One region of the Enterococcus sp. AMC1623 genome, then DNA from elsewhere that is predicted to be linked to it. Evidence: riboswitches for the same ligand, from Rfam matches in the RefSeq annotation. Region 1 holds a riboswitch; the other holds the start of a gene.

Region 1 (16,705 bases):
GGGCGTATCTTTGGTTTTTGTTGGAAAAATTGCACCTACTCCCAAATAGTCTGCCCCTTCTTGTTGCGCTTCTTGCGCACGGTCAATCGTTTTAGCTGAGACTCCTAACCACTTATTGCCAATGAGTTGACGAGTAATTGCTACAGGTAGTTCATCATCACCAATATGCACACCAGCCGCATCAACAGCTAAACAAATATCCACGCGGTCATTAATTATCAGAGGTACACTATAACGATCGGTAATCGCCTTGACTTGTTGCGCTAATTCATAAAATTCACGTGTAGAGAGTTTTTTTTCACGTAGCTGCACTAAAGTTACGCCATTTTGACACGCCTCTTCAATGATTTGTAGAAACTCTTCGGTATTGCCATAACGTTGTGTCACTAAATATAAAGCTAATTCCTTCATCGTTTTCTCCCCTTCACTTGTTGGCTCCAAGTAATATCTTGTGATAATAAGGACAATTGATTCAATGTTTCATGACGAAAATCCGCTAAGCCAACTGTTGGTACTAATTTTTCTTTCGCTCGTTCACCACAACAGTTCAAATAACTAACACCTAAAATAGTTGCTTCTACTGCCTCATAGCCCGCACCTAAAAATGCCGTAATTAGCGCACCGACTAAATCCCCTGTTCCAGTAAAGCAATCCAACTCTGGGACGCCATTTTCTAATAACCACACTTGCTCCCCTTTAACAACGATATCTTTTTTACCTGTTGCTAAATACGTAATCTCTGGGTCTTGCTGTTGCAAGGCTTGGATTAATTCGGTAATTGCTGTGTCTTCTTGATCAAACGCGCTGCCATCAACACCTCGGCCAGCAGAAGTTAAGCCACAAAATGCGCGCAACTCTGAAATATTGCCTTTTAACACACTTGGTTGTTGTTTAGCTAGTCGATGTGCTAAATCAAAGCGTAAAGGCGTCGCTGCCGCCCCAACGATATCAACCACTGCTTTTTTGGCTGATTTGTTGGCTAATTTGCTGGCTTCCACGAGTGCTTCTTCACGGGCAACTGACATTCTTCCCATATTTAATAATACGCCATCTGTGCTTTTAAATAAATCTGGAAATTCCCGAATGTCTTCTGCCATAATCGGTTTGGCACCAACAAACAATAAACCATTTGCTAGTAGTTCATTGGTAATTTCATTCGTAATACAATGAACCAAGGGCGCTTTTTTCAAAGGTAAATAGTGTGCGAGTATTGCTTGCCAATTTGTCATATCGAGACTCCTTTGTATAATCGTTGAATTTTTTGAATCACTGCAATCGTTTTGGCTTTTTGCCAAATGAGAAAGGCAATCACTGAACCAATACAAGCTGCACCGATAAAACGAGGGGTATACATCAACCAATAAAAATCACTGCTACTACCTGTGAACCAAACCATTACAGGATAAGACAATAATGAACCAATGATTCCTGTACCAATAATTTCTCCAACCATCGAAGAAACGACAGAAGGATACAAACGATAACCCAGCCCTGCAAAAAAAGCACCGAATACTGCCCCAGTAAGAGCCAACGGGGGAATTCCTAATAAAGTTATCCGAATCACACCACAGACAAATGCCATGATTGTCCCATAAAGCGGTCCTAATAATACACCTGCTAAGACATTCATCACACTCGACATAGGTGCCATACCTTCAATTCGAAACAGTGGTGATAACACAACATCTAACGCAATCATCATTGCTAGATACGTTAATTTCTGTAATTTTTGGTTTCCCATAATGGACTCCTTTATCTATTGAAATAATACGCCATATCCCAAAAAGCTTCTTCCATTTTGACACTTGTCACAAATGCTTCTATCATCTGATGGCGTTCGCTTGCTGTTGCTTTTTGATATAACTGATTCAATAATTCTTTTTCTTGAGCAACAATTGCCATACTTTCTGGTGTAATACAGGTTTCAATCCAACGCTGATACACTGGGTGTGGTGACCCCGAAGACAACGCTAAACCAATTTCTTGATACAACCAAGCACAAGGTAATAAACTTGCAAAAGCAACAGAAACAGAGTGCTGTAATTGCTGATGCATATGTGCAACATAACGTTTTGGGACCGTTGCAAGCGGCGTTTGTTGAACTTCTTGTTCCGTAATCTGCAATCGTTCAAAAAAAGTTTCGCGAATACTTATTTCGCCCGCTACTAAACGCTTCGCACCTTGTTCCATCATCATTTTTATTTGTGGAAGTTCTGTTTGTTGACCAATAGCTAGGTAAACGGATTGTAACGATTCCAAATAATAGCGATCTTGTAATAAATAATAACGAAAACAACTTTCCGATAATGTTCCTTGATGTAATTCCTGAATAAACGGGTGTGCCAAGCTATTTTCCCAGCTTCTCTGAGCAGCATCGCGGGCAATTGTTACAAAATCCATCAACTACTCCTTATCTCAAGGTATCTTTAGGAACGAAAATCGTTGGATTCATGCGATAAAGCACCAATAAAACAATTGTCGTCACAAGCGCCGTTGCCAAGCCACTAATGCCATTCATTACTAAAGAAAAGACGACTGGACTCATGCCCCATAACGCATACATTCCCCAAAAGACCCAACCAGCTACAAAATGCCAGAAGTATCGTGCCAAAGCTCCGATAAAGACTCCTGAAACAATTTGTTTGCGAGCAGTTATCGTATCTCCCGCAGCAATTGCTTTTTGTAATTTAGTTGCTGCAAGACCTGTTAAACCAGCAAAAGTAAAGGCAATAGGGTATTCGATTAAGACTTGAATGACACTTAAAAAGTAAACTTTGGCAGCTGGGAAGTGCAAAATCCCCCAAATGAACGCTGCTAATAAACCGGCTTTAGGACCACGTCGCAACGCATAAACGGCAATGGGAATTTGTCCGAGTGAAATAGAAAAACTTGAACCAATGTCTAAAGGAATAAATGATAAGACCATCGCTAAAGCGGCCAAAATAGTTCCTTCCACCCAAATTTTTGTTGTTGATGAACGCATAAAAAAACTCCTCCTTCAGAATCTTTACAATTCACAAAGGAGAAGTGGATGATATATCTAATGTACACTTCAACTCGTCACAATTCCTACGCTCGAATGATCGAAACAGGTACGGAGGGTTTAGAGTAAACTCAATCTCAGCCCAAATGGACTCCCCTTTGCGAGTAGATTCTATTTAATTTTAACTACAGCAAAAGCATAGCATAGTTTTTAGGTATTGAAAACCTTAATGCAATTTTTTTCTCTTTTAATCCGTTAAAAACTTTTGAACGATTGACATTGTAACGGTTTCAAGTATTATTAGGTGTAATAAAGAGAGGAGCGCTGCTATGATTATTAAACCAACTCTGGCTGAAAAGATGACTATCTTTTTTGACCAAAAGAACCAACCCAATGAGCGTGTCACGATGGGCTTAATTACGCTACAACCCGGTGAAAAAAGTCCAGCAGAAGGTTTTGCTCGCCACGACCAAGATGAATATTCGTACGTCATCTCTGGCACGGCACATACAATCTTGGAGGATGGACAAGATTTACTTGGCAAACCAGGTGATGCGCAATTAATTGAAAAAGGCGAAGGTCACATCAATTATAATGACGGCGATGAACCCGCAGTAGTTGTCTGGATGTTAGTCGACCGTAACTAGGAGGAATAAAATGAATAAAAAGGGAATTTGGTTAGGTGCCCTTGCTGCTTTCGCACTAGTAGGATGTTCAACAGGCGCACCAAAAGAAGAAGAAGCAACACCAATTAATTTGATGTCTGCATCAGAATTAACAACGTTAGATACCTCTAATATGTTAGATTTTCCAGATGCAATTACTCACACAGCAGCTTTTGAAGGTTTATACGCGTTAGATGAAAATGATGACGTCATTCCTGCCGTAGCGAAAGAATTGCCTGAAATTTCTGAAGATGGTAAAACTTATACGATTACTTTACGAGACGATGCTGTTTGGAGTAATGATGAACCAGTAACTGCATATGACTTTGAAGCTGCTTGGAAAAAAATGATTGATCCAAAAAATGCTTTGATTTATAGCTTTTTATTAATTGATACGGTTGAAAATGCGGCAGCGATTTCAGTAGGTGAAAAAGAAGTGGATGAACTAGGGGTAAAAGCTTTGGACGACCAAACTTTGGAAGTTCATTTAAGTGAAGCCAAACCTTATTTTACGTCATTGCTCACTTTTCCAACATTCTTCCCACAAAATCAAACAGCATTAAAAGAATTTGGAGATAATTATGGGAAAGATAGTGAAAGTGTGGTTTATAACGGACCCTTCATCGTCGAAAACTGGAAACAATCTGAAACAAGTTGGGATTTAGTGAAGAACGACAAGTATTGGGACAAAGCCAATGTCAAAGCCGAAAATATCCATTATGATGTCATCAAAGAAGCTTCAACTGCTTTGAATTTATTCAATGATGGTCAATTAGATGTCGCTACCTTAACAGGTGAGTTGGCAAAACAAAATTTAAACAATGAAGACTTCCATTCCTATCCAACTGCAACGATGAACTATATCCGCATGAATCAAGTTCGCGGAGGCAAAGATACCCCACTTAAAAATATTAATTTACGTAAAGCGCTTGCGTTAGGTATCGACAAAGAAACCTTAGTGAACAATGTCATGGCAGATGGTTCAAAACCTCTGTATGGTGCAGTAACAGAAGGATTTGTTAGCAATCCAACCACCGGTGTTGATTTCCGTGAAGAAGCGGGCGATTTGATGGAATACAACAAAGACGAAGCCTTGAAGTATTGGGAAGAAGCCAAAGCCGAATTAGGCGATGACATCACACTTGAATTAATGGTTACGGATGACGGTGGTTACAAAAAAATGGGAGAAAGTATTCAATATAGTCTCCAAGAAACATTCCCTGGTTTAACTGTCGAATTAAAAGCTTTACCAACTGAAACAGCCTTGAACTTAGGACGAGACAGCGATTACGATTTATTCTTGATTTATTGGACACCAGATTATAAAGATCCAATTTCAACATTAAAGACCCTATATTCTGGCAATGACCGTAACTACTCAAACCCAGCCTATGATCAATTACTTGACGATGCCTCGATCAAATACGCGAACGATTTAGAAAAACGTTGGGAAACATTGATAGCAGCTGAAAAAGAAGTCATTGAAACAAACCCAGGCATGATTATTATCAGCCAAAATCAACAATCTGTGTTACAAAATGACGCAATTGAAGGCTTAAACTATCATACCTTTGCCGCACCATTAACGTTGAAAAATATTTATAAGAAATAAAAAGCAGTGAGATGCTATATGACGTATTTGTAGTGAACGGTTTTAAACGATGACGTCATCACTCTTTTTAATAACAATAATCCGAACGATACAAAGAGATTCTAACAGCTCTCATTTTGTATCGTTCGGATATTTTTTTATTTTATTTGTCTTTCTTCCTATTACAATATCATACAGTAACAATTGTTTCGTAGTATCTTCAGCATTTGATTCTACAAACTGAATATATTTATAGACTACTTTCTCCTTATACGACTATCTAACTAAATTGTAACTAATTTTTGTTTGGCAATTGGATTTAAACTATTCCAAACACCATTAACAGTTTGCCCTGTTTCTTTTTTACAGATTTAGGATTACTATAATACGAACATCTATCTTCCGTAATAGTTATCATCATATATTAATCATTATCAAGATAAAAAAATAAAAAAATGCCAATCATGAAACCCAAAATATCGCTGCCATTTTCTTTTATTAAATAAATGAAAGACCAATTGCCATCTATTCCGTTTGAAATTAACTGTGCCATCAAATAAAAAATATACAGGATAAATATGTTTTTTTTCTTCTTATAGCTCATAAAACAACTCCTTTTACTTAGAAAAGACCATTTAGTTTTTAGTAAGTTTATGCACTGAATTTCGTCGTATTCTTTCGTTACAAAAATAATTTTTTCTTCACTCGATAGTGCAACCATCATCCTATTTGGATTATAATTAAAGGACCCATCCTTTAAACTTACATGTCCTATTTTTTACGTACGCTTATATATTTTCATTATAGTAACATAAATTTTTAAACAAAAATCGTTTTTGCCCAAACGTCAAGAATTTATGCTTGAACGTCCTATTTTTAAGAAAACAAATAAAAAACACTCCTCTTGTACTTGCCAAACTTTCACCTGTAGTAAGAATAAATACGTGCCGTTTTTGAATTATTTTAACATTGTCTATCAATTTTACTTTTAATGATTCTAGTGACTCTATTCTTTAATTGGTTAAAATCTTCGGATGCAACTACGTTTTGAAACGCAAAAAAAGAGGCCTTTTGACCAGCCTCTTCGTTCTCATTCTTATTTATATCTATTTTGCTGCCGCTTCGCCTGCTTCAGCGTAGCTCATATCATTAACAGATTCTAGTGTATATTCGCCATCTTTGTATTTGATGATATTCACACTAGCATTTTTCAATCCACCTTCTGGTACTTCAAAATCTTCAAACAACGTATCCAATAAAGCAGAAATACTTAAACCATGAGATGTAATTAAGATATTTCCTGTACCTGGATTCTTAGCTTCTTCATCAACAATTGCATCTAATCCTTCTGTTAGACGATCGGTAATTGTTTGGTAATCTTCCGCAGGCCAATTGATACCTTCTTCAATACCTTCTTTTTTCATGTGTTCTTTATCTAATTTAGCCACACTATCAGCAAATTCTGCTGGATCCAAATTCGCCAAAAATTCTTCTAGAGTTACGCCACGATCATCAGCAATATCTTGCCACATAGTATGATTTAAATCACCTTCATAAGTGCCAAAATTGAACTCACGTAAACGGCGATCTGTGTGAACTTCTAAATGATCAGATGCTGTATTTTCATCCATAATCAAGTTTGCTGTTTGAACTGCACGACCACTGTCACTGCTGTAAACTGCTTGGAAATCAACATCTTTCAAACCAATACCTGCTGCGGTAACAACTTCTTCACCTGCTGGCGTTAACACTGCATCTGACCATCCTTGAACACGGTCTGTCGTATTTAACATTGTTTTTCCATGACGGACAACATATAATGTTAGCTCATCAGCAACTTCATCTTTCACAGTTGTCGACTCAGCAACCGTTTCGCTTGTAGTGGTACCACCACTTTGACAACCTGTTAACACTAATCCAAATGAAAACAATACACCTGCAGCAACCAATAATTTCTTCATATTCTTCTTCCTCCTAGTTTTCCCCAGATTAAAAATATTTTTCCAAAACAACAAAAAAAGCCCATAACTGTCCCTTGTAGCTTGGATGCAGTTATAGGTTATGCTCTTTACAGATAACATTCCTAATCAAATTTTATGTACATTTTCGTTTGACGAAAACCTACAATGAAAAGGCTATCATAATTTTTATTGACTGTCAAACACATTTTTGAAAAGGGTTGCATTTTTTTGTTTTTGATAAAAATAGCTTTATAGAAAGTAAAATACCCAAACTATATAGAGCCAATGCTCGATAGTTTGGGTATTTCTATTTTATTTCAACTTATATTGTCAGTCGATATTTATTTGATAAACGCTTCTTTTGATTCAAATAATGGGCTGACTGGTTTGTTCTCATGGATACGTTTGATTGCTTCTGCCATTAAGTTGCCAACGCTAATTTCGTCAATCTTATCAATTTTGCGTTCTTCTGGTAAATTAATTGAATCAGTTACAACTAAACGTTCAATTGCTGATGCTTCAATACGTTCTAAGGCTGGACCAGACAAGACTGGATGTGTACAAGACGCATACACACTTTTGGCACCAGCTTGTTTCAACGCATTGGCTGCTAAAGTAATTGTTCCTGCTGTGTCAATAATGTCATCAATTAATACACAAATTTTGCCTTCAACATGACCAATGATATTCATCACTTCTGCAACATTCGCGCGTGGACGGCGTTTGTCAATAATAGCAATTGGTGCTTTTAAGAATTCTGCTAATTTACGAGCACGTGTCACACCACCATGGTCTGGTGATACAACTACGACATCATCGCCTTGAATATTATTTTCTAAGAAATAATTTGCAATTAATGGTGCACCCATTAAATGGTCCACTGGAATATCAAAGAATCCTTGAATTTGTGATGCATGCAAGTCTAGTGTTACCATACGGTTTGCACCGGCTTTTTCGATCATATTTGCCACTAATTTTGCTGTAATTGGTTCGCGAGAGCGTGCTTTACGGTCTTGACGAGCATAACCATAATAAGGCATGACAACGTTAATTGTTTTTGCACTAGCACGTTTTAAGGCATCAATCATGATTAATAACTCCATTAAGTTATCATTTACAGGGTTGCTTGTTGATTGAATGATGTATACATGCGCACCACGAATACTTTCTTCGATGTTGACTTGGATTTCACCATCACTGAATTGTTTGACTGAACATTTACCTAGTTCTACACCTACTGCAGCAGCGATTTTTTCGGCTAATGGACGATTAGAGTTTAGCGCAAAAATCTTTAATTTTGGATCAGAATATTGATTCGACATGAGAACCTCCACTTTCTATACATTCGACTAGTAAAAAGACTACAATCTACTAGAATCATCTTCCTAGTAAATAGTAGTCATTTTTTACAAATAAATCAAGACTTTCGGCTAACTTATTGCATATAAGGGAAATTTTTTGCGTAATCTTCTTTAATTACTTGGCGTGCACGTGCAATGGCTAACGCATGTTCTGGTACATCTTCTGTGATTGTTGAACCTGCCGCAATACAACTATTGGCTGCCACATTGACTGGTGCAATAATGTTAGCACCTGAACCAATGAAGCTATGGTCACCAATAACCGTTTGATATTTGTTTTTGCCATCATAGTTCACGAAAACAACGCCACAGCCAACATTGATGTCTTTGCCTAATGTCGCATCGCCAACATACGTCAAGTGGCCTACTTTGGTGCCTTCACCAACAGTGGCGTTTTTCACTTCGACAAAGTTACCGATATGCGCATCTGCCATGATTTCGGCTTTTGGACGTAAATGCGCATACGGGCCCACATCTGCTCCGGAATGAACCGTGCTTTCTTCGACTACTGATGATTTGACCACTACATTGTCCCCAATGATACTGTCAATGATTTGTGATTGTGCGGTAATCACACAGTTTTCACCAATGACTGTATTGCCTTTTAAGTACACACCTGGTTCAATGACCGTTTCTGCACCAATTTCAATGCCTGCATCGATATATGTCGCTGCTGGATCAACAAAAGTCACACCATTCAACATATGTTGATGATTGATCCGCGTACGCATAATACGATTGGCTTCTGCGAGTGCTACACGATCATTCACCCCTAATGATTCGTCAAAATCTTGGGTTTGATACGCAGCTACATTTTTGCCTTCGTCTTTTAAAATTTCAATAATATCGGTTAAATAATATTCACCTTGCGCATTATCGGTGTTTAATTTTGTTAAGGCATCGAATAATAATTCGTTATCAAAACAATACGTCCCAGTATTGATTTCTTTGACTTGTGCTTCTTCTGGAGTCGCATCTTTTTGTTCCACAATACGGTCCACAATGCCCACATGGTCCCGCAAAATCCGACCATACCCTGTTGGATTTTCTGCATGAGCAGTTAAAATGGTCGCAGACGCACCTTTTCCTTGATGGTATTCAAATAAATTGTCCAAGGTTTCTGACGTTAATAATGGCGTATCGCCACTAATGACTAACGTGGTGCCTTTTTTACCTTTTAAGAAATCTGCCGCTTGCATGACTGCGTGTCCTGTCCCTAATTGTTCTGCTTGTAAGGCATATTGACTACGCTCGCCCAATTGCGATTGAACTTTATCTGCTCCGTGACCAACAATTGTCACGATTTCTGTTGGTTTCGTTTCTTCCACACGATTAATAATATGTTCCACCATTGGTTTGCCGCATACAGGGTGTAACACTTTATATAAAGTTGATTTCATACGAGTGCCTTTTCCTGCGGCCAAAATAATTGCGTAACGTGTATCCACGTAACTCACTCCATTCGATTTTTGCTTTTTTAAGTGTAGCCCAATTATGGGAACTTTTCAACTATATCGGTGCATTTACAGCTAGACCAATTTATTTCCCAAAGAAGCGGGCAATTTCAATTTGTGCAGCTTCTGGTGAATCTGAAGCATGAACTAAATTACGGGTTTGATTCACGCCGTAATCACCACGAATCGTGCCAATGTCTGCTTGTAATGGATCGGTTGCGCCAATCAGTCTTCGCACACGGGTCACCGCTTGCTCTCCTTCTAAAATAAGTAACAAAACTGGTCCCTCTGTCATATATGCGACTAACTTCGGAAAAAACGGCTGATTAATGAGATGACTATAATGTTCGTTTAAAACAGTCTCTTTCAATATCGTCATAGTGACTGCTTTCATTTTTAGGTTCGCAGCTTCAAATCGTTGAATAATTGAACCAACTAACTGACGTTCTACGCCATCGGGTTTGATAATTACAAGTGTTTGTTCCATAATGTCATGCTCCTTCGCTTAGTATTAGCTCTAGTTTACAAAAAGCCTCTCATTATGTAAACGTATTCTTCTTATCTCAACTTACTGAACCTATCAAATATTACTATGTCCCACGTTTTCTACTCTTTTTTTATCTTATTAGCTTCATCGTCACACTGTTCAAAAAAACTGAGTTCCAACACGGCATGTTGGAACTCAGTTTTTTATTCTTCATCAAAATAATTTCCAGGTACTACAGAAATTGTTTTGGTTTGCGTATTTACATCTTCGACAAATAATAACGAATTGTATTCTTTTACCGCGCGTTCTCCACGGAATTTCGCCTCAGCAAACACGGTTACTCCAACTAACTCAGCTTCGAATTCTTCAATCAATCCTTGCATTCCGTTAATTGTTCCACCGCCTTTCATAAAGTCATCCACGACTAAAACACGTGAACCTCGTTTTAGACTGCGTTTCGATAACTCCATTTTTTCGATGCGTTCAGACGAACCAGATACGTAATTGACACTTACAGTCGAACCTTCTGTAATTTTTGAATCACGACGCACAATTACAAACGGAACGTTCAAATAATAGGAAACTGCTTGAGCAATTGGAACACCTTTTGTTGCAACGGTCATCACAGCATCAATTTTTTCTCCTAAATATTTAGAGGCAATAATTCGCCCGACTTGGCGTAATAATTCTGGTTCTCCCAATAAATCAGATAAATAAACATAACCACCTGGAAGCAGACGGTCTTGTTCTGACAAACGTTCAGATAAGGCAACAACATATTCTCTGGCTTCTTCTTTAGAAATCATAGGTACAAAAATAACGCCGCCTGCTGCACCAGGAATGGTATCTAGCAGTCCTGTTCCTCTTTCTCTAAATGTTTTTTTAATGATGGCTAAATCTTCACTAATTGACGACTTCGCTGACTCATAACGTTTCGCAAAAAAAGTCAATGAAATCAATTCATGAGGATGATCCAATAAATAATGGGTCATATCAATTAATCGTTCACTACGACGAACCTTCACACACTTCAACTCCTTTTCTAAATTGTTTCTCCTTATTATAAAGCTTTTCACAGATTTTTTCGAGTATTTTCTTGTTTATTTAAAAAAATGTTCGTACTTTATTAACAGTAAATAAAAAAAGTGCAAGAAATTTTCGTTTCTCACACTTTTTGTTAATTTTTTGCTTGTTTTTTCCGTTGAATCATAATAATCAGACGACGAATAAGATTCACAACTAAAAAGAAGGCAATGAAAACCAGGGTAATCGTTGCTCCTGGTGGGGTTGATAGATAATAAGAACTCGTTAAACCAGTCATCATTCCCACTAATCCAATAATCACACTAATCAAAATCACCATATTAAAGCTCTTTCCTAAACGCATACTAATAGCTGCAGGTAAGACCATAATAGCTGAAATAAGTAATGCACCCGCAATCGGAATCATCACAGCAATCGCAACACCCGTTAACACATTAAACATCATTGACATCCAATGAACAGGTAAACCATCGACATGCGCTGTATCTTCATCAAAGGTTAAGACATACATTGGTTTTTTAAACAATAAAAATAACACTGTAGTAATTACAAATAAGATACCTAAGAAGACCACTTGATCTGAAGTAATCGTGACAATCGAACCAAACAGATAGGATTGTATACTTGTCGATGAGTTACCACCACTCAGGTTCATCAAGACTAAAGCTAAAGCTAAACCACCCGACATTAAAATAGCAATCGAAATTTCTGAATAACTTCGATACATCATACGCAGATATTCAAGCAAAATCGCAGCTAAAATAACAACTAACATCGTAGTAATCGTTGGATTTAAATTTAAAAAGAAACCCAATGCTACACCAGCTAAAGAGACATGCGACAAAGTATCTGCCATCAGTGATTGACGACGAATAACTAAAAATACGCCTAGCATTGGAGCAATCCCAGCAATAAAAATAGCGGCTAAAAAGGCCCTTCTCATGAATTCATATGAAAGCATCTCCATTGAGAATCCTCCTTTCGTACTAAGCGAATTTGGCGATCAGCATAGTTTTTAATATCTTCATGATCATGAGTAATCATCAAAATCGCTTTTCCATGTTGATGCGCACTGTGACGCAACAAACGATAAAAATTATTACGTGACTCTTCATCCATTCCTGTGGTTGGTTCGTCTAAAATAAATAAATCTGGATCCGTCGCAAAAATACGTGCCAAACTAATACGTTGTTTTTGCCCACCGGATAATTCACCAATTCGTTTGTGGCGCATTTCCCACATTCCCACAGCTTCTAACGCTTTTTGCACATGGTCATGGTCGCGTTGCGTTAATTTTTTGAACCAACGATTTTTCGGATAACGTCCAGAACGGACTAATTCCAAAACTGTACTAGGAAAACCAACATTAAATGAGGCGATTTGTTGCGGAATATACCCCACACTTAGACGTTTGCCTTCTGTATTTTTTTTGGCAATCGTCACTTGACCTTTTGCTGGTTTTAACAATCCTAATGTTGAGCGAACTAGTGTCGATTTGGCTGCACCATTTTCACCTGTTAAAATAACAAATTCACCTGCATCTACATGATAATTCACGCCTTCTAAAACCGGCTCATCATCATAGTAAAATGTTAAATCTTTTACTTCTATATAATGCACACGTGCGCCTCCTTATTGAATACTTGCTTTTAATGCGTCCAGATTGTCACGCATCACACTGATATAATCTTCGCCTGCTTTTAGTTGTTCATTTGTTAAACTTTCCAATGGATTTAACACTTCCAATGAAATACCTGTTTCTTGAGCTAAGGTTTCTGCAACTTTTGAAGAAGCATTTTCCTCAAAATAAATAACTTTGACATTATGTTCTTCTACGTAATGTTTTAATTCTGCTAAACGGCTAGGACTTGGTTCTTCGTCTGGAGAGATACCAGCAATTGATTCTTGCGTTAATCCATATTGTTTTGCTAAATAAGCAAAAGCTGCGTGTTGAGTCACGAACGTTTTGTTTTTTGCATCTTTGAAAGCCGTTTGGAATTCTTGATCTAACGCATTTAGTTCTTCTAAATACGCTGCCGCATTTTTTTCAAAAGTTGCTTTTTTCTCTGGGAATTTTTCAATTAATGCATCGCGAATCGTTTCAACTTCTTTCATTGCTAATACTGGATCCACCCAAACATGTGGGTCATGTTCATGGTGATGTTCTTCGGTTTCATGGTCATGGTCGTCTTCTGCGCCGGCTTCCATTAAATCAATTTGACCAGCCGCTTCGATAAAGGTTGTTTGTTGTGTATCAACACTTTCACCTAAACGTTCCACCCATGTTTCCAAGTCTTCACTATTGTAGACAAGAGCATCCGCTTCTGAAATTTTAGCAATATCTTTGGCACTTGGCTCGTAATCATGTGCTTCGGTACCAGCAGGAATTAATAATTCCACTTCACCTTCATCGCCAACGACCTGCTTACTAAATTCATACATGGGATAAAAAGTTGTCATAATTTTTAATTCATCAGTTGTTTCTTGACTTTGTCCACACGCACCTAACAGAAAGCTACCAATTAAAAATATGCTTGTTAAAAGGATTTTTTTCATTTTTTTACGATCCTCACTTTTTCTTTGAATAAACAAATCGTAAAGTTTACGATTTGATGACAGGGAATAATGTATCAAACAGCGGGCATTTCGTCAAGGAAAAGGCGAGCAAATAAAAAACGAAGCCTTCTTATCAAAGAAGGTTCGCTTTTTTTCTAGCATCATTTTAAGGTGCGTACAAGATACACTTCGTCACAAAAGCCTTTTAGACCGTTAACAATGCGCTGTGCACGCGAATATTTCTTGCATAAAGCAAAGACGGTTGGACCACTACCACTCATCAAGGCTGCATCAGCGCCATATTTTAGCATACGGTCTTTAATTTGCTGAATCACGGGATGTTTCGGAATCGTCACATCTTCTAAACTATTGCCCATATGCGCTAACATCATCTCATAATCTTGGTTTAAAATTGCTTCAGATAATTGATGCATGTCGGGATGAGACAGTTGTTCCAGTTCGACTTGTTGGAAAATTTTACGCGTAGATACACTGATACGTGGTTTAACTAACACCACCCAACATTGGGGCATCGGAATCAATGGTCTAACAATTTCTCCTTTACCTGCAATAAACGAAGTCGTGCCGTACAAACAATAAGGAACATCTGTACCAACTTCTACGCCCATCGACACTAACTCATCCATAGATAAGTCGAGTTGCCATAAACGATTCATTCCTCTTAAAGCCGCCGCACAGTCGGTACTGCCACCACCTAAGCCAGCAGCTACTGGAATATGTTTATCAATAGAAATTTTAATACCTTCTTGAATCCCGTAGCGTTCTTTTAAAATTGCCGCTGCTTGATAGACATTATTACGTTTATCAATCGGCAAAAATGCTTTATTTGTCTCCACAATGATTTTATTTTCAGGGAGCGTTTCAAATGTTAAACGATCCGCTAAATCTACACTAGACATGACCATCTCAAGTTCGTGATATCCATCTTCTCTTTTACGCAGAATATCTAAGCCCAAATTGATTTTTGCGGGTGCTTTCTCTATAATTTCCATATTTCCACCTACTCGAAAATAGTCGTGTTGTATTCTATCATAGCAAATTTCACTTGTATAGGCACTGAGAAACTTTTATTTCTAGAAATATTTTTAATAGATTGTAATTAAACCTAGTTCTATCAAGCTATTTTAACTAAAAAAGAGGTCGTAACGTAAAAAAATAGCCGAACTATATAGAGTGAATGACGCACATTCTAATGAATTTGCGACCAGGTTCTGCTGGCAAGCTCTAATATAATTCGGATATCTCTCGGTTAAATAGGCTTATACAATCCCCTGCCCTATCGAATTTTCACACCCATCATCGCCATCATCTGTACTGCTTGATATTGAGAAATGACCGCACCCTTCATTAGTTGTGGTGAGAAATAGAGTGTCTCAAACTCACTAGTTGAAAAATCAACTTGTGCTAACTTCGTCTCGGAAAAATCTGCTTGATTCATTTCACATTGATCAAAAAGCAATTTTTTCTTAATTGTTACCTGTTGAAAAAAGGCTTCTCTTAAAGAAACTTGCTCAAATACATTTTTCTCCATCACAGAATCGCTAAAATTGAGATAATCGCCACGTGAGTCAATAATTCGAGTTTCTTTCCAACGATTAGTTGAGAAATTTGTTCCTAAAAGTTGACAATGGTTAAATGAACAACGATAAAAGACACTATCTGAAAAATCTTGATTTGAAAACACACTATTTTTAAACGTGCAGTCTAACCACTCACTGTATGTAAAGCGTTGTTTTTCAAACTCACAGCAATCAAATACTATATCAGAAAATGAGATACCCTTTCCAGATGGTAGCAAACGACAATTTCGGTATGTCTCGCCGGCTTCTAGTTGATCAATCGTTAACGTTTGATTTTCAATCATCTACTTCTCCTATTGTGATAAAAAGTCTTCAAGCACCTGTAAAACGCCACTTTCATTATTCGAAGGTGCGATAAATTTAGCCGTTTGTAAAACTGCTGGAGCCCCATTGGCCATCGCATAACTGTGTCCTACATACGCCAACATTTCTAAATCATTATGGCCATCGCCAAATGCCATCATATCTTGTGGGTCGATTTGCCAATAGTCAGCTAAAAATTTTAAGCCATTCGCCTTATGATAATGGGGCAAAATAATATCGACGCTCCCATGACCACTGGAAACAGCCTGTGCTTTGTCTGGAAATGCCGCCGAAATCGCTCGTGCAATTTCTTCTGTTTGTGCAGTTGGCACTCCTAAGGCAAATTTTACGTATTTTTCTTTTTCAAAATCTAACGCTAATAAATCATCAACTTTCTCTAACGCATGACAATAAAATGCCACAAATTGCTGAAATTCTGCGGGCAGATGGCGTTCCATATACGCACTTTGAATACTATTTAATACCATATTGACTTCGGGATAATTTTCTCGTAAAAAATGAATCATCGAGATCAGTGTTTCTTTTTCAAAATGACTTTCGCGAATCAACTCATTTTGGTCGTAAATCAACACACCATTTTCTGCCACAAAGGTCAATTCTTGACTCTCTGGAAAAAAAGAAGTCAATTGTGCGTACTGATTCCCACTAGCAACCACAAATTTAATCTGGCGTTGCTTT
Region 2 (16,705 bases), 220 kb from region 1:
ATTAGGTAAGAAAACAAAAAATGAGCCTGTCATCATCACTATGGTTGAACGGAAAACACGCTACTGCCTCACTAAGAAAGTTTGGGGAAAAGGCGCAGCGCTGGTTCAAAAAGGCGTGCTTGACTTGATGAAAAAACAGGGGCTAGAACAGTTCAAGTCACTCACAACTGATAACGGCTCTGAGTTTTCAAGTCTGTCTCTTATCGAAAGCATTGCTGAAGACGTTCAGGTTTTCTTTACTCATGCGTATGCTTCTTGGGAGAAAGGAACGAACGAAAGGCATAACCGCATGCTCCGAGAATTTATCCCAAAGGGAGTCACTCTGCGTCCATTGTCCTATTCGTATTTACTGGAAGTAACCGATACGATCAACCACAAACCAAGAAAAATAATGGGCTATACAACACCTGCAGAACGCCTTCAGGAAGAACTGGCCGATTTACAAGCAGCTTAAGGTGTTTTGTTGGTTCTATAGGATAAGAGAATAGATTAGCTGAGTCAAGAGCCGCTTTGCTCCTTCTCTTGACTCAGCTAACCTATCCTCTTGGGTCAGAACCACCAACAACTCACCTGAAAAATGGTAAGGGATGAAACACTCCCTGCCGTCAATGGCTTCAAAGCATTGGTAATACTGGATTATTGAGTAATTCGCTGTCTATAAAGGTTTTTAAAATTTTTTATGCATTTGATATTGCAATTAAGCGAAATTACTCGTTTGTCTAAACTTTTTTAAAAATTTCACAAAAAAAATTAAAAAACCAAGAAGCCTGTGAAAGTTAAAAAAATCAATACTTTTTATTTCTTTTTTTGACAATATAGTTGACTTATTTCAAAAAACCTTTAAAATGTTAGATGAATCACAAACTTCTTTGTGAATAATTTTTTTAGAAAGAAAAAGGTGGGAACAAGATGAAAACAAGAAAATTTATGGTAGGGATGACAGTATTTGCTTTCTCAGCATTGGTGTTAGGAGCATGTTCACCAGATAACAATGGCGAAAGTGGCGCAAGTAGTTCAGCCGCTTCTTCAGAAGTAGTAGAATCATCAACAACAACTTCTTCAACAGCGACAGAATCAAGTGCAGCAGAACCTGGAGTTGTTTTACAAGATGGTACGTATAACTTAGAAGAAAAGAACTATAACAATGGATACCGTGTTGTTTTCTCTATGGAAGTAAAAGATGGCAAAATTGTTGAATCTAACTATGACAATGTAAACGAAGAAGGCAAATCAAAAGTTGAAGACGCTGATTACAACAAAAATATGCAAGACAAAGCTGGCATGTCACCAGAAGAGTATATTCCTAAATTAAATGAAGAATTCTTAGCAGCTCAAAGCGCTGATGGCATAGACGTAGTGACTGGAGCAACACATAGCTCTCATTCATTCCAAAACTATGCACAACAATTAGTTCAAGCCGCTCAAGCTGGCGATACAGCAACAATTGAAATTGACAATGGTGCAGAACTAAAAGATGGCACGTACACATTAGAAGAAAAAAATTACAGCAATGACTATCGTGTTGTATTCTCAATTGACGTAAAAGACGGTAAAATTGTTGAATCTAAATACGATAACGTGAACGAAGCTGGCGAATCAAAAGTTGAAAACAAAGAATACAATGAAATGATGAAATCAAAAGCTGGTGTATCACCAGAAGAATTTATTCCTAAATTCAACGAAGCTTTAGTTGCACAAATGGCTAATGAAGATGGTACACCAGGAGATGTTGAAGTAGTATCTGGTGCAACACATAGTCATCACACATTTGTTCTTTATGCAGAGCAATTAATCAACGCTGCAGAAAAAGGCGACACAGCAACAATTGAAGTGGATAACTTTGTAGAACAATAAAGAAACAATCTATATTTTAGGAAAGAGGCTGGGAATTTTTGTTCCAGCCTTTTCTTTTGCGAAAAAAACTTTTCAATTAGGCAAAAAAAAGCTATGATAAACAAGACAATAAATAGAAAGAGGAACGACATGAAGAAAAAGTTAGGTCTACTCTTAGTAGCACTCCTTACAGTTGTAAGTGTTGCTGCTTGTAGGAACACCACCAAAGAAAATGCCACCACCGAATCTTCTGTTTCCGTTGCAAAAGGCTTACGTGAAAAACCTTATGCGAAAGAAGAATTTTTGTTAGGGACATATGTCCGCATTCGTGTTTACGATGAAGGAAAAGAAGAGGCGTTAGCACCTGCATTTGAGCGTATCGCAGAATTAGGAGATAAGATTACCATTAATCAAGCTGGTTCAGAAATCGATGCAATCAATGAACAAGCAGGAATTGCCCCTGTCACTGTGTCAGATGATATTTACGACTTGTTAAAACATGCGTATGAATATAGTGTGGAATCAAATGGTGGCTACAATATGGCCATTGGAGCGATTACACAATTATGGCGAATTGGCTTTGATGATGCCCGAAAACCTGAGCAATCAGAAATTGACGAAGCATTAAAACATATTGATTATCATAAGGTTACTTTTAATGATGCCGATAAATCTGTGTATTTAGAAGAAAAAGGCATGATTATCGATTTAGGTGCTATTGCCAAAGGATACATTGCTGATGAAGCAGCCGACGTCTTAAAAGAAAATGGCGTGACATCTGCAATTGTTGATTTAGGTGGAAATATTTTAGTAGTTGGTCACAGTTGGCGTGGAGAAAATGAGGATTGGAATGTTGGTATTCAAGATCCTAATAACGCACGTGGCACGATTTTAGGCTCCATTAAAGAAAGCAACAAAACGGTTGTTACTTCGGGGATTTATGAACGCTATTTAGAAGTAGATGGCGAAAAATACCATCATATTTTTGATTCCAAGACGGGCTATCCCTATGATAATGATATTGCCAGTGCAACTGTTATCACAGAAAAATCTATTGATGGCGATGGATTGACGACAGTTATTTTTGACAAAGGCGTTAAAGCAGGACTGGAATATATTGAACAAAATACACCAAAAGGCACGGATGCTATTTTTGTAACCAAAGAAGGCAGAGTATACGTGACTGATGACATTAAGGACACTTTTAAGTTAGATAAAGATTCTGGCTATACGATGGGTGACCGCAGCGAACTTAAATAGCAATCTAGGAGGAAAAAATGTCACTGAAGAATTTTTTAGAAGTTGTTGAGATCCGTACAAAAGTTGCGAGTCTTTTCCCATTTCTTATCGGCGTGCTGTATTCATTAGCACATTTTAACGAATTTCATGGGTTTTATACGGTGTTGTTTTTCATCGGAATGTTAACTTTTGATATGACTACTACAGCGATTAACAATTATATGGACTTTAAAAAGGCACATTCAGATACTTATAAATATGAGCAAAATGTGATTGGTCGTGAACGAATCTCACCTGCGTTGGTTCGTAAAATGATTTTAATTATGTTAGGAATTTCAGCGATTATTGGGCTATTATTAAGCATGATGACTGGCTGGCTCTTTTTAATCATGGGCGGGATGGTTTGCCTAGTTGGAATTTTCTATACATTTGGTCCGATTCCTGTTTCACGTATGCCATTAGGTGAACTTGCGAGTGGCTTAACAATGGGCTTAGGTTTATTTGCGATGACAGTTTATTTGAATACCGTCAATCAACGTGTCTTTTATCTAGATATTAGTTTTAAAAATAATAGTTTTTCATTAAGTGGTCAATTTTGGGGGATTTTAGCAATTTTTGTGGCATCCTTACCTTTAGTATTTACGATTGCCAATATTATGTTGGCGAATAACTTACGCGATTTAGAAACAGACATCGAGAATGACCGCTATACATTGGTTTATTACATTGGTCGTGAAAAGGGCGTACAGTTATTTCAAATCATGATGTATGCTTGTTATGCTACAATTTTAGTAGGCTTTTTATTCTGGGTATTCCGTTGGCCGATTTTAATCGTTTTTGTGAGTTTACCAAAAGTGCGCCGTAATTTGATAGCGTTCCAAGAAACCTTGCCACAACCTAAAAGCTTTGGCTATGCGATTCAAAATATGGTATTGTTTAATGCAAGCTATGCATTAGCATTATTATTGAGTTTACTTTTTTAAAGTGGACGTCTAAATAAAGGTATGTTATACTTTTAAAAAATTAAATATAGAAACATTTGGGGTGCTGTCAAGCTGAGATTATACCCATTGAACCTGAAACAGTTAATACTGGCGCAGGGAAATGTGTTTATTATTGTGATGAGTGCCTGACTAAGTTTATTTAGTCAGGTTTTTATTTGCCATAATCTGTCTACAGACAGAACTCCTTTTGCTTCTATTTTTGGAATGAAAGGAGTTTTTTTATGCAAAAATGGTCATTGCAACAAGTGGTTTTACTCGCATTTTTAGCGTTTTTATTTGGTGGGGTATTTATGGGGGCAGGCGTATTGTATTCGCTGTTAAATGCTGCGCTCACACCGCTAGGACTCAGCCCGTTTGCCAATGAAATTCTATTTGGCTTATGGACAATGGCTGCACCGGTGGCAGGAATGTTAGTGCCAAGAAAAGGCAGTGCTACTTTAGGAGAGCTATTAGCGGCGTTAGCTGAAATGCTGTACGGTTCGTATTTTGGCCCAGGTGTTTTATTATCTGGTTTGATTCAAGGTTTTGGTACGGAATTAGGGTTCATGGTGACAAAATATCAACGTTACGATAAAGTTGCTTTATTTTATGGAGCGATTGGTACCACTGTCTTAAGCTTTATCTATGAATTCTTCAAGTTTGGTTATGGCACATACGGTTTAGGCATGGTAGCAGCACTATTTGCCGTTCGCTTTATTTCGGTCGTCTTTTTCGGTGTCATTCTAGTTACACAAATTATGAAAATCTATCAAAAAATTCAAGACGCTAGGGTATCTGTTTCATGATTGAATTAAAAGATGTCACTTTTCAGCAACAAAAGCACATCATTTTTAATCGTTTGTCGTTTGTTTTTCCAAAACAGCAATTTATTTTGGTGACAGGAGATAGTGGGAGCGGTAAATCAACCTTATTTCGGCTCATTGCGGGTTTTGCTCAACTTTCTTATACGGGCAAGATTTTATTAGATGGTAAAAATTTAGCAACTGCTTCGATGAAAGAAAAAGCGCAAACAGTGGGGATGGTCTTTCAAAATCCTAGTCAACAATTTACTATGCGAACACTACGTAAAGAAATTATTTTTGCGTTAGAAAACTTAGGTCTGGCCGTTTCTGAAATAAATCGCCGAATGAACCACGCGTTAGCACTAGGCGAGACCGCATATTTGGCTGATAGGGAAATCAATCAGTTATCTGGTGGCGAGAGACAACGAGCAGCTTTGACCGTTATTTTAGCCATTGATGCACCAATTTTAATCTTAGATGAACCTTTTGCTAGTATCGACTCTGAATCACGCTTGCGTTTGATTCAAAAGCTAAAACAACTACGCAATCAAGGGAAAACCATCATTTTAAGCGATCATGACTGGTTAGGGTATCAAGAGGTGGTCGATCAAGTCGTGGAATTGACCAAGGGAAAACTGCATACATGTTCACTTGATAAACTAGATGCAACCACTTGTTTTTATTTGCATCCATCAAAAGATAAGCGACCGCCATTTTTCGATTTACAAAAGGTACAAATCCAACGAAATAAGCAATTGTTGCTTGAGACAAGTTGGCAATTAAACAAAGGGATTACCACATTAACAGGAGCAAATGGGGCTGGCAAAACTTCCTTGTTAAAAGCCATGTCTCAACTAGAAAAATACCGAGGTAAAATGTTTTTGAATGGCAAAAAGTTAAGAAAAAAACGCCAACTTTATCAAACCATGTCATTAGTTGTCCAAGATGCTGCTAAACAATTTGTAACGTTAACCGTTCAAGAAGAATTGTTGTTTAGTAAGAACCAAAACCCAGAAATCCGTGCAAAACAACAAGAAGCATTAGCTTATTTTAAGATTGATGGTACGCAAAGCTTGTTTCATTTAAGTGAAGGGCAAAAGAAAATTGTGCAATTAATTAGTATGCTCAGTCTGGATTTAGAGTTTCTTTTGTTAGATGAACCCTTTGCTGGTTTAGATCAAAAAGCGTGTAGATATTTTGTAGAATGGATTCAAGAACAAGCGAACCAACAGGATTTCTTAATTGTGACACATCGTTTAGCGCCATTAGCTGGTATTAGTCACCATCACATTGTGTTGGAAAAGCAAGCGTTACAAGTAGGTGAATGTTCATGAAAAAAACCAATGCCTTAAACATGAGTCTCTTTATTCTCATTTTAACTCTGGAGATTTCATTTACGAGGAGCGTTTCCTTGAATATTTTTCTGATAGGCTTAGCTGTGTTGTTTTTCTTGTTTCAGAGGAAGTGGGCGAGTGTCATTCTCTTGGTGTTGCTTCCTTTGATTCCAGCATTTTCTACTTATTGGTCCGTCATGTTAAATGGGAGTGGGAGTGAAGACGCGATTTTGTTGCTGACACGAACTTATGCGTTTGCAGCATTGGGCTTATCCTTTGCTGTCGGTGTAGATTTAGAAGAATTATTGTTGGTTTTAGAACAAAAAGGTGTCGCACCGAACTTTATTTATGGTTTATTAGTCGTCGTGCATTCGTTGCCTGCGATTAAAAATGAAGTGCGTGCCATTCAAGAAGCAAGTTTACTCAAGGGGAAAAGACTTTATTTTTGGTCACCCATGTTTTATATCAAAACAATTTTTCTAGCTTTTGCTTGGCGGGACCATTATACCGAAGCAATGTATTCGCATGGCTATGATGAAACCGGCGTTCGAACACATCAACAGCACTATATTTCTTCATTAAATGGTGCCTTGTGGTTAAGTGGTTTGTTTTTTATTGGGAATATATTGTTGTTTTTATAAAATTTTAGGAGGAATACAAGATGTTTACAGCATTAGCAAGAGAAAAAGCCAATCGTTATTGGGAAGGTAGCTTTCAGCATCCATTTATTCAACAATTACATGAAGGGACGTTAGCACCAGAAATTTTTCGTTATTATTTGATTCAAGATCGGTATTATTTAGAGCATTTTGGCAAATTGTATCAATTGATTGGAGAACAATCGGATAGATCAGAAATCAAAGCATTAATGGCAACAAATGCGGAACATTTAGCGTTAGGTGAAGTGGCCATTCGTAAAAATTTTTTTGAAGAATTAGGAATTACGGAAGACGAAATTCAGAATACAGCGATTGCACCAACGGCGTATCATTACGTTTCCCATATGTATCGTCAATTAATTGAAGGCACCCCCAATGTTGCTGTAGCAGGCATGCTGCCATGTGCGTGGTTGTATCAAGAAATCGGGACACGTTTAATTGAAAAAGGATCGCCACATGCTTTGTATCAACGTTGGATTGAAACGTATGCAGGCGAAGAATCTAAAGAAGCGATTCAAGTAGAACGTAACTTATTGGACCAACTATATAACGAAAGCTCATCAGACGAGCAAGAGCAAATGTTAGCTGCGTTTGTCATTAGCAGTCAGATGGAATATGCTTTTTGGGAAATGGCGCAAACGCTAGAAACATGGGACTAATAAATTTCTGCATGAAAAAACTCGAACGAATTTTACTATTAGTGAATTCGTTCGAGTTTTTTATTATATTAATTGATCGATTGGAGACTAATCTCACCAGAGGATAGAACTTTCATGCCTTCTGAAGTCAACACCAATAATTCACCTGTATCAGAGATCGCTTTAGCGACGCCGCTGTATGTGGTTCCTTGTTGGACAAAGGTTACTGTTTTATTTAAAACAAAGGATTTTTCACGATACACTTTGAGATAACTATTGTCAGGCAATCCTTCAAGTAATTCAAAGAAATTTTGCCAAATTAATTTGATTAATTGATTTCTAGAAACGACTGCAGTGCCGTCTGGAAAGAGAGAGCTGGCTTTTTTTTCTAAACCATCTGGGAATGTTTCTGGAGGTATAGAGAAATTAATGCCCATTCCTAAAACGACGTGAGAAATACGTCCAGTCTCAAAGTCGCTGGTTGCTTCTGATAAAATGCCACATATTTTTTTGCCATCCAGATAAATGTCGTTGACCCATTTAATATCGGTTTTGCGACCAGTGACCTCATCAATTGCTAACGAAACAGCAACCGCCGCCAATAACGTATACTGAGGTAATTCTTCAAATGATTGGTTGGGATTTAATAACAAACTCATATAGATTTGCCCACGTGGACAAAAGAATGGACGACCAAAACGACCATGTCCACCAGTCTGTGTTTCAGCAAGGAATAAAGCTGGGGTAGTCTGTTGATTCATTGCCCCTAACTTCGCATCTTTCATCGTGGATTCCGTAGCGTCCATCAAGACAATATTTTCTGCTCGTAAATCGTTGGTTGCGATACTATCTGCCTCTAAAACATCAGAAGGTAAATATTGATAACCGTTCGCATGACGTTCAATTTGGTAGCCCATTTTTTCCAATTCTCGCACGGCTTTCCAAATGGCTGTTCGTGAAACACCAATTTCTTGCGCTAATTTTTCACCTGAAAATACAGCGCCATTTTTGCGTAATAGTGCCAGCACTTTTTGTTTTGTATTCATCAAGAAGCCTCTCCTCTCCTAATATTAGCTATTAAAATGTTTGCGGAAAATTTGAATGGTTAGTAAATGATCTGTATAGATAATATCTGCTTTATCAATCATAGAACCCAGCAAGTAATAATCTTCCTCTTCATGATGGGATTGTGAACCGCCTAAAAGCTCATCATAATAATTTTCTAAATTTAAATCACGAGGAGTATTGAGCATTTCTAAAAAGTCATAAATATCTTCAGGAAGTTCCTCGCAGTGACCTTGAATTTTTGCATGAAATCCTTCTTTTGGAAAATCCAATTCAATCGATAATTGTTTAATATCATGAGAAAAGAAATACATTAATAATTCATCAACGATTCGTCTAGATTTTTCTTTTTCCAGCATGTTTTTTTCCTCTCTTTACTTGGGTTATTGTATCCAACAACGGTACCATAAAAGCGGCAACAAAACCACAAGAAAATCCATTATTATATAAATTTAGACCACCGTGTAAATAGGCGACATTTGAAACAAGGGTCATATGGAAAAAGCCTGCTAGAATACCGTAGATAGCGCCATAATACCCACTGATTGGCGCTAAGCTTGTTCCGAAAATGGCAGTCAATAACACGGCAAATGTTTCACGTGAAAACTCTGGCGACAATTTGGAAGCTAAGACAACTCCAATTAAAATTGGAAGACTATTGCGCCAATGATTCCCAAAGGCGCTAAAACCAACTGCGGTTAAAATTCCTCCAATTAAAGGACCTGAAAGCTCGCCGCCCATAACAAAAATAAAACCAAGCATTAAAAAACCCATTAATGCCATATTGATTAGTGTAGCACCAATCTCTGCAATCACGACAAAGTCAGTAACTAATTTTCCGGATGAAGCAAAAATAGCACGCATTCCTTTAAAGGAACGATGATTTAATAAATAACCTAAAACAAAAAGTAACGTGAATAAGAGAAACAAAAAGATAGCGGATTTGCCGTGATATTCCGTGGATAATAAATTTGGAATAGCAATATCCCCACCGAATAAACGAAAAGCGCTCGTCACAAACATGGCGACAATTCCGGAAGTAAATCCGACATTATATAAAGAGAAACCTTGGTGGAACTGTAAAAACTGCGAAGCTAACGGCGGTAGTAAGAAACCGACTAAAATTCCCACAGTATAACCTAATAAAATACCAAAAGGCAGTGGTAATCCGGTACCAAATGTTAAATAACTAATAACTGGAGAAGAAGAACTGCCAAATAATGCAACCAATAAAAATTGTGAATACGGTTTGCGGACCGTTTTAGCATATAAATAGACGCCGATAATAATCGGCAACGAATTATATAAATTTTTACCGAAAAAAGAAAATCCCGAAACAGTAAAAAAGGCGGCGATTAAAGGACCGCTCACGGTTACTCCGCGGGATCTTACTAAAAGCACGCTCGCTAACGTTAAAATGCCACTATTAAAAAAAGCACTCCCAAAGTTTCCTACTGCAAAATAATCCGTTAATAAGTTACTGGGTGACGTAAAAATACGGACGGTACCAGTCCATAAATCTTGAGGAGTTTCGCTGCAAATACCAATTAAAATTAACAACAGACTATAGGCGATTAGTAAACGATATTTAAGTACTTGTGAGTTTAAATTGATTAGTTTATTGCGTGTGTGTAACGTGATTGTTTTGTTTTCCATAATTCACTTCCTACTATTATAATTCCTAAGTAACTATACAGTGATTTTTTTCCGAAAGTCAATTTTGAAAACTGAATGTAAATTTCAAGTGTTAGACCTTGACGAGAATTTGCAGAGTGTGTATAATAAGTAGTTGCAAAAACTATCTGAAAAGAAATGAGCAGGAACGAAATATTGTCCGTTTCGGCTTGGTAATAGGGAAACAAAAATAGAACTTCAAAAAAAGAAGCAGATCTATTTTTGGTTTTTTTTTGCTTAAAAGCCGCAAAAAATGTTCGATGTTACACATTTTTAATATTTGTAACATAAATGTAATTATTGGATAGGTATTTTGAAAGACTTTTTAGAGGGGTGAAGAACTTGGCTGGACACGTAGTAAAATACGGAAAGCACCGCGAACGTAGAAGTTTCGCACGTATCAGTGAAGTATTGGAATTACCGAATTTGATTGAAATTCAAACAGATTCTTACCAATGGTTCTTAGATGAAGGACTAAGAGAAATGTTTGAAGACATCTTGCCAATCGATGACTTTAATGGAAACCTGTCCTTGGAATTTGTAGATTATGAGTTGAAAACACCGAAGTATACGGTAGAAGAAGCACGCGCACATGATGCAAACTATTCTGCACCATTACACGTGACATTGCGTTTGACAAACCGCGAAACTGGCGAAATCAAAGCGCAAGAAGTATTCTTTGGCGATTTCCCATTAATGACAGAACAAGGAACATTCATTATCAATGGAGCAGAACGTGTTATTGTTTCACAATTAGTACGTTCACCTGGTGTCTATTTCCACGGAAAAGTAGACAAAAACGGAAAAGAAGGTTTTGGTTCAACTGTTATTCCTAACCGTGGTGCATGGTTAGAAATGGAAACAGATGCCAAAGATATTTCTTACGTACGTATTGACCGCACCCGTAAAATTCCATTGACAGTATTGGTTCGTGCTTTAGGATTTGGTTCTGACGATACTATTTTTGAAATTTTTGGTGACAGTGATTCATTACGTAACACAATTGAAAAAGACTTGCACAAAAACGCAAGTGATTCTCGTACAGAAGAAGGCTTAAAAGATATTTATGAGCGTCTTCGCCCAGGCGAGCCAAAAACAGCAGATAGTTCTCGTAACTTATTAAATGCTCGTTTCTTTGATCCACGCCGCTACGATTTAGCAGCAGTTGGTCGTTACAAAGTGAACAAAAAATTAGATTTAAAAACTCGTTTATTAAATCAAACATTAGCTGAAACATTGGTTGATCCTGAAACAGGTGAAATCATTGTTGAAAAAGGTACAGTGTTAACACATCAAGTAATGGATAATACATTAGGTGCTTACCTAGATAATGGATTAAATTCTGTGACTTATTATCCATCAGAAGACGGTGTTGTAACAGACCCAATGACCGTTCAAGTTATTAAAGTATTTGCTCCAAAAGATCCAGAACGTGAAGTAAATGTGATTGGTAATGCCTATCCTGATACAGAAGTACGTACGGTTCGTCCAGCAGATATCATTGCTTCAATGAGTTATTTCTTTAACTTAATGGAAGGTATCGGCAATGTTGATGATATCGACCACTTAGGTAACCGTCGTATCCGTTCTGTTGGTGAGTTATTACAAAACCAATTTCGTATCGGTTTAGCACGTATGGAACGTGTTGTACGTGAACGTATGTCTATTCAAGATACCGAAACATTAACACCACAACAATTAATTAATATCCGTCCAGTCGTTGCAAGTATCAAAGAATTCTTTGGTTCTTCTCAGTTATCACAGTTCATGGACCAAACAAATCCATTAGGTGAGTTAACGCATAAACGTCGTCTATCAGCCTTAGGGCCTGGTGGTTTGACTCGTGACCGTGCCGGCTATGAAGTTCGAGACGTTCACTATTCTCACTATGGTCGTATGTGTCCGATTGAAACGCCTGAGGGACCTAATATCGGTTTGATTAACAGCTTGGCTTCTTATGCGAAAGTAAATAAATACGGATTTATTGAAACACCTTACCGTCGTGTTGATCGCGAAACAAGTAAAGTAACCGAACACATTGATTATTTAACAGCTGATATCGAGGACCACTATGTAGTAGCCCAAGCAAACAGCCCATTAAATGATGATGGTTCATTCAAAAATGATGTCGTTATGGCGCGTGCCACAAGTGAAAACTTGGAAGTATCAATTGATAAAGTTGATTACATGGACGTATCTCCAAAACAAGTAGTTGCGGTAGCGACAGCATGTATTCCTTTCTTGGAAAACGATGACTCCAACCGTGCCTTGATGGGTGCCAACATGCAGCGTCAAGCAGTGCCGTTGATTAATCCTCAAGCTCCTTGGGTAGGAACTGGTATGGAATACAAATCAGCACATGACTCAGGTGCGGCGTTATTATGTAAACATGATGGTGTCGTTGAATACGTAGATGCGTCAGAAGTACGCGTTCGCCGTGACAACGGAGCATTGGACACATATACAGTAACAAAATTCCGTCGTTCTAACTCTGGAACAAGCTACAACCAACGTCCATTAGTTTCTTTAGGCGAAAAGGTTGATGCAGGCGATATTTTAGCTGACGGACCATCTATGGAAAGTGGCGAAATGGCATTGGGTCAAAACGTCTTAGTTGCTTTCATGACATGGGAAGGTTACAACTACGAGGATGCCGTTATCATGAGTCGTCGTCTAGTAAAAGACGATGTCTATACTTCTGTTCATATTGAAGAATACGAATCAGAAGCTCGTGATACAAAATTAGGACCTGAAGAAATTACACGCGAAATTCCTAACGTTGGGGAAGACGCATTAAAAGACTTAGACGAAATGGGTATTATCCGTATCGGTGCTGAAGTGCAAGATGGCGACTTATTAGTAGGTAAAGTCACTCCTAAAGGGGTAACTGAATTATCTGCTGAAGAACGACTATTACACGCAATCTTCGGTGAGAAAGCGCGTGAAGTACGTGATACTTCTCTACGTGTTCCTCACGGCGGAGGCGGTATTGTTCACGATGTTAAAATCTTTACACGTGAAGCAGGCGATGAATTATCTCCAGGTGTGAACATGTTAGTTCGTGTTTATATCGTTCAAAAACGTAAAATTCACGAAGGAGATAAAATGGCAGGACGTCATGGTAACAAAGGGGTTGTCTCTCGCATTATGCCGGAAGAAGACATGCCATTCTTACCAGACGGAACTCCAGTTGATATCATGTTGAATCCTTTAGGGGTACCATCTCGTATGAACATCGGACAAGTATTGGAATTACATTTAGGAATGGCTGCTCGTCAGTTAGGTATCCATGTAGCAACTCCAGTATTTGATGGTGCATCAGATGATGACGTATGGGAAACAGTTCGTGAAGCAGGCATGGCACGCGATGCGAAAACTGTTTTATACGATGGACGTACTGGTGAACCATTTGATGGACGTATCTCTGTCGGAGTTATGTACATGATTAAACTTGCGCACATGGTTGATGATAAACTTCATGCTCGTTCAATTGGACCTTACTCATTGGTTACACAACAACCTCTTGGTGGTAAAGCACAATTTGGTGGACAACGTTTCGGAGAGATGGAAGTTTGGGCGCTGGAAGCTTATGGTGCAGCGTATACCTTACAAGAAATCTTGACATACAAATCAGATGACGTTGTTGGTCGTGTGAAAACATACGAAGCTATCGTTAAAGGTGAACCAATTCCAAAACCAGGTGTACCGGAATCATTCCGCGTATTAGTAAAAGAATTACAATCACTTGGTTTAGACATGCGTGTATTAGATATCGAAGAACAAGAAATCGAATTACGCGACATGGATGATGAAGATGATGATTTAATCACAGTTGATGCGTTAACAAAATTTGCGGAGCAACAAAACGCTCGTGAAGCTGAGAAAAACGCACAAAGCGGAGCAGAAGTAAAACCTGCTGATAAAGAAAACTCACCAGTTGATGCTCCATTAGATTAGACAGTAAAACAAGATTTTAAAAAATAGGCTGAGAATTAGAGAATTTGCGAATTCTCTAGTTCTAGCGTATTTTATCAAGATTTGTTCGTCTGTTTTGTAGCCATTAAATGAAATGGAGGGAACCCCTTTTGATCGATGTAAATAAATTCGAAAGTATGCAAATAGGTTTGGCTTCTCCCGAAAAAATCAGAAGCTGGTCTTACGGTGAAGTAAAAAAACCTGAGACTATTAACTATCGTACATTAAAACCTGAACGTGAAGGGTTATTTGACGAGCGTATTTTCGGTCCTACAAAAGACTGGGAGTGTGCATGTGGTAAATACAAACGTATCCGTTATAAAGGGATTGTTTGTGACCGTTGTGGCGTAGAAGTAACGCGCTCAAAAGTTCGTCGTGAACGTATGGGCCATATTGAGTTAGCTGCTCCAGTTTCTCACATTTGGTATTTCAAAGGAATTCCATCTCGTATGGGTCTTGTATTAGACATGAGTCCTCGTGCATTGGAAGAAATCATTTACTTCGCTTCTTACGTAGTAATTGAACCAGGAAATACAAGCTTAGAGAAAAAACAATTATTAACAGAACGTGAATACCGCGAAAAACGCGATCAATACGGTCAAGAATTTACAGCTGAGATGGGTGCAGACGCCATCAAGAAATTGTTAGATTCTGTTGACTTAGATGGCGAAGTTGCTGAATTGAAAGAAGAGTTAAAAACTGCTTCTGGACAAAAACGTACACGCGCAATCCGTCGTTTAGATATTTTAGAAGCATTCCGTGCTTCAGGAAACAAACCAAGTTGGATGGTTATGGATGTTATTCCAGTAATCCCACCTGATTTGCGTCCAATGGTTCAATTAGAAGGTGGACGTTTTGCGACTTCTGATTTGAACGATTTATACCGTCGTGTCATCAACCGTAACAATCGTCTAAAACGTTTGTTAGACTTAAATGCACCAAACATCATTGTTCAAAATGAAAAACGTATGTTGCAAGAAGCTGTTGATGCTTTGATTGATAATGGTCGTCGTGGCCGTCCAGTAACAGGACCAGGTAACCGTCCATTGAAATCTCTTTCTCATATGTTAAAAGGGAAACAAGGGCGTTTCCGTCAAAACTTATTAGGTAAACGTGTAGACTATTCTGGTCGTTCCGTTATCGTAGTAGGTCCTTTCTTAAAAATGTATCAATGTGGACTTCCAAAAGAAATGGCGATTGAATTATTCAAACCATTTGTTATGCGCGAATTAGTTCAACGCGAATTAGCATCAAACATTAAAAATGCAAAACGCAAAATTGAACGCGGCGAAGATGACGTTTGGGATGTTTTAGAAGATGTTATCAAAGAACATCCTGTTCTATTGAACCGGGCACCTACTTTGCATAGATTAGGTATCCAAGCCTTTGAACCAGTTTTAGTTGAAGGTCGTGCAATTCGTTTGCATCCACTTGTGTGTGAAGCTTACAATGCCGATTTCGATGGAGACCAAATGGCGGTTCACGTACCATTAAATGAAGAAGCACAAGCAGAAGCACGTATGTTAATGCTTGCAGCACAAAACATCTTGAATCCAAAAGACGGTAAACCAGTTGTTACTCCATCTCAAGATATGGTCTTGGGTAACTATTACCTAACAATGGAAGAAGACGGACGTGAAGGCGAAGGTATGATCTTCCGTGACATGGATGAAGCAGTGACTGCATGGCGTAACGGGTACGTTCATTTACACTCTCGTATTGCGGTAAATCCAAATACATTGGGTGACAAACCATTTACAGCAGAACAAAAATCTCGCTTGATGGTAACGACGGTTGGTAAGATTATCTTTAACTCAATTATGCCACCAGAATTCCCTTATTTGAACGAACCAACAGACTTTAACTTGACTGTACAAACACCAGACAAGTACTTTGTAGAAGCAGGTACCGATATTCCTGTATTCATTAAAGAACAAGAATTAGTTGGACCATTCAAGAAGAAAAACTTAGGAAATATTATCGCTGAAGTCTTTAAACGTTTCCGTGTTACAGAAACATCTCGTATGTTGGACCGTATGAAAGACTTAGGTTATAAACATTCTACGCATGCCGGTATCACTGTTGGTATCGCGGATATCATGGTGTTACATGAAAAACATGATATTATCGAAAATGCACATAAACAAGTTGAAACAATTACTAAACAATTCCGTCGTGGTTTAATCACAGATGAAGAACGTTATGAACGTGTAATTGGTGTTTGGAACGCAGCCAAAGATGCTATTCAGTTAAAACTGATGGAATCTTTAGACGCGAAAAACCCAATCTTCATGATGTCAGACTCTGGAGCCCGTGGTAACATCTCTAACTTTACGCAGCTTGCGGGTATGCGTGGTTTGATGGCCGCTCCGAGTGGTAAGATCATGGAATTACCAATCATTTCAAACTTCCGTGAAGGTTTAACCGTCTTGGAAATGTTTATCTCTACCCATGGTGCACGTAAAGGTATGACCGATACTGCCTTGAAGACAGCCGATTCAG

Evidence for each region. Region 1 has a riboswitch for thiamine pyrophosphate ahead of thiT (energy-coupled thiamine transporter ThiT). Riboswitches for the same ligand answer to the same signal wherever they lie in the genome.
Region 2: it holds a riboswitch for thiamine pyrophosphate, as region 1 does, so the genes downstream of both, AC4BC7_RS11295 (ECF transporter S component) here and thiT (energy-coupled thiamine transporter ThiT) in region 1, are expected to answer to the same signal.

Annotation. Positions count from the first base shown of each region.
Region 1 is NZ_CM177096.1:2,558,633-2,575,337, reverse strand. Features, by position in the region: gene thiE (thiamine phosphate synthase) at 1-411, opposite strand, end outside; gene thiM (hydroxyethylthiazole kinase) at 408-1,229, opposite strand; gene thiW (energy coupling factor transporter S component ThiW) at 1,226-1,699, opposite strand; gene tenA (thiaminase II) at 1,753-2,400, opposite strand; gene thiT (energy-coupled thiamine transporter ThiT) at 2,411-2,983, opposite strand; TPP riboswitch at 3,050-3,151, opposite strand; gene AC4BC7_RS12370 (cupin domain-containing protein) at 3,313-3,630, shown strand; gene AC4BC7_RS12365 (peptide ABC transporter substrate-binding protein) at 3,641-5,260, shown strand; gene AC4BC7_RS12360 (hypothetical protein) at 5,664-5,843, opposite strand; gene AC4BC7_RS12355 (histidine phosphatase family protein) at 6,346-7,200, opposite strand; gene AC4BC7_RS12350 (ribose-phosphate diphosphokinase) at 7,542-8,522, opposite strand; gene glmU (bifunctional UDP-N-acetylglucosamine diphosphorylase/glucosamine-1-phosphate N-acetyltransferase GlmU) at 8,636-10,009, opposite strand; gene ndk (nucleoside-diphosphate kinase) at 10,101-10,502, opposite strand; gene purR (pur operon repressor) at 10,706-11,527, opposite strand; gene AC4BC7_RS12330 (metal ABC transporter permease) at 11,680-12,513, opposite strand; gene AC4BC7_RS12325 (ATP-binding cassette domain-containing protein) at 12,486-13,166, opposite strand; gene AC4BC7_RS12320 (metal ABC transporter substrate-binding protein) at 13,179-14,102, opposite strand; gene ispE (4-(cytidine 5'-diphospho)-2-C-methyl-D-erythritol kinase) at 14,264-15,115, opposite strand; gene AC4BC7_RS12310 (pentapeptide repeat-containing protein) at 15,400-15,987, opposite strand; gene AC4BC7_RS12305 (Cof-type HAD-IIB family hydrolase) at 15,997-16,705, opposite strand, start outside.
Region 2 is NZ_CM177096.1:2,342,109-2,358,813, reverse strand. Features, by position in the region: gene AC4BC7_RS11315 (IS30 family transposase) at 1-454, shown strand, start outside; gene pplA (extracellular electron transfer flavoprotein PplA) at 910-1,854, shown strand; gene AC4BC7_RS11305 (FAD:protein FMN transferase) at 1,984-3,093, shown strand; gene menA (1,4-dihydroxy-2-naphthoate polyprenyltransferase) at 3,111-4,055, shown strand; TPP riboswitch at 4,103-4,192, shown strand; gene AC4BC7_RS11295 (ECF transporter S component) at 4,298-4,861, shown strand; gene AC4BC7_RS11290 (ABC transporter ATP-binding protein) at 4,858-6,192, shown strand; gene AC4BC7_RS11285 (cobalt ABC transporter permease) at 6,183-6,833, shown strand; gene tenA (thiaminase II) at 6,854-7,510, shown strand; gene AC4BC7_RS11275 (biotin--[acetyl-CoA-carboxylase] ligase) at 7,579-8,535, opposite strand; gene AC4BC7_RS11270 (hypothetical protein) at 8,560-8,913, opposite strand; gene AC4BC7_RS11265 (DUF1576 domain-containing protein) at 8,891-10,210, opposite strand; gene rpoB (DNA-directed RNA polymerase subunit beta) at 10,571-14,185, shown strand; gene rpoC (DNA-directed RNA polymerase subunit beta') at 14,314-16,705, shown strand, end outside.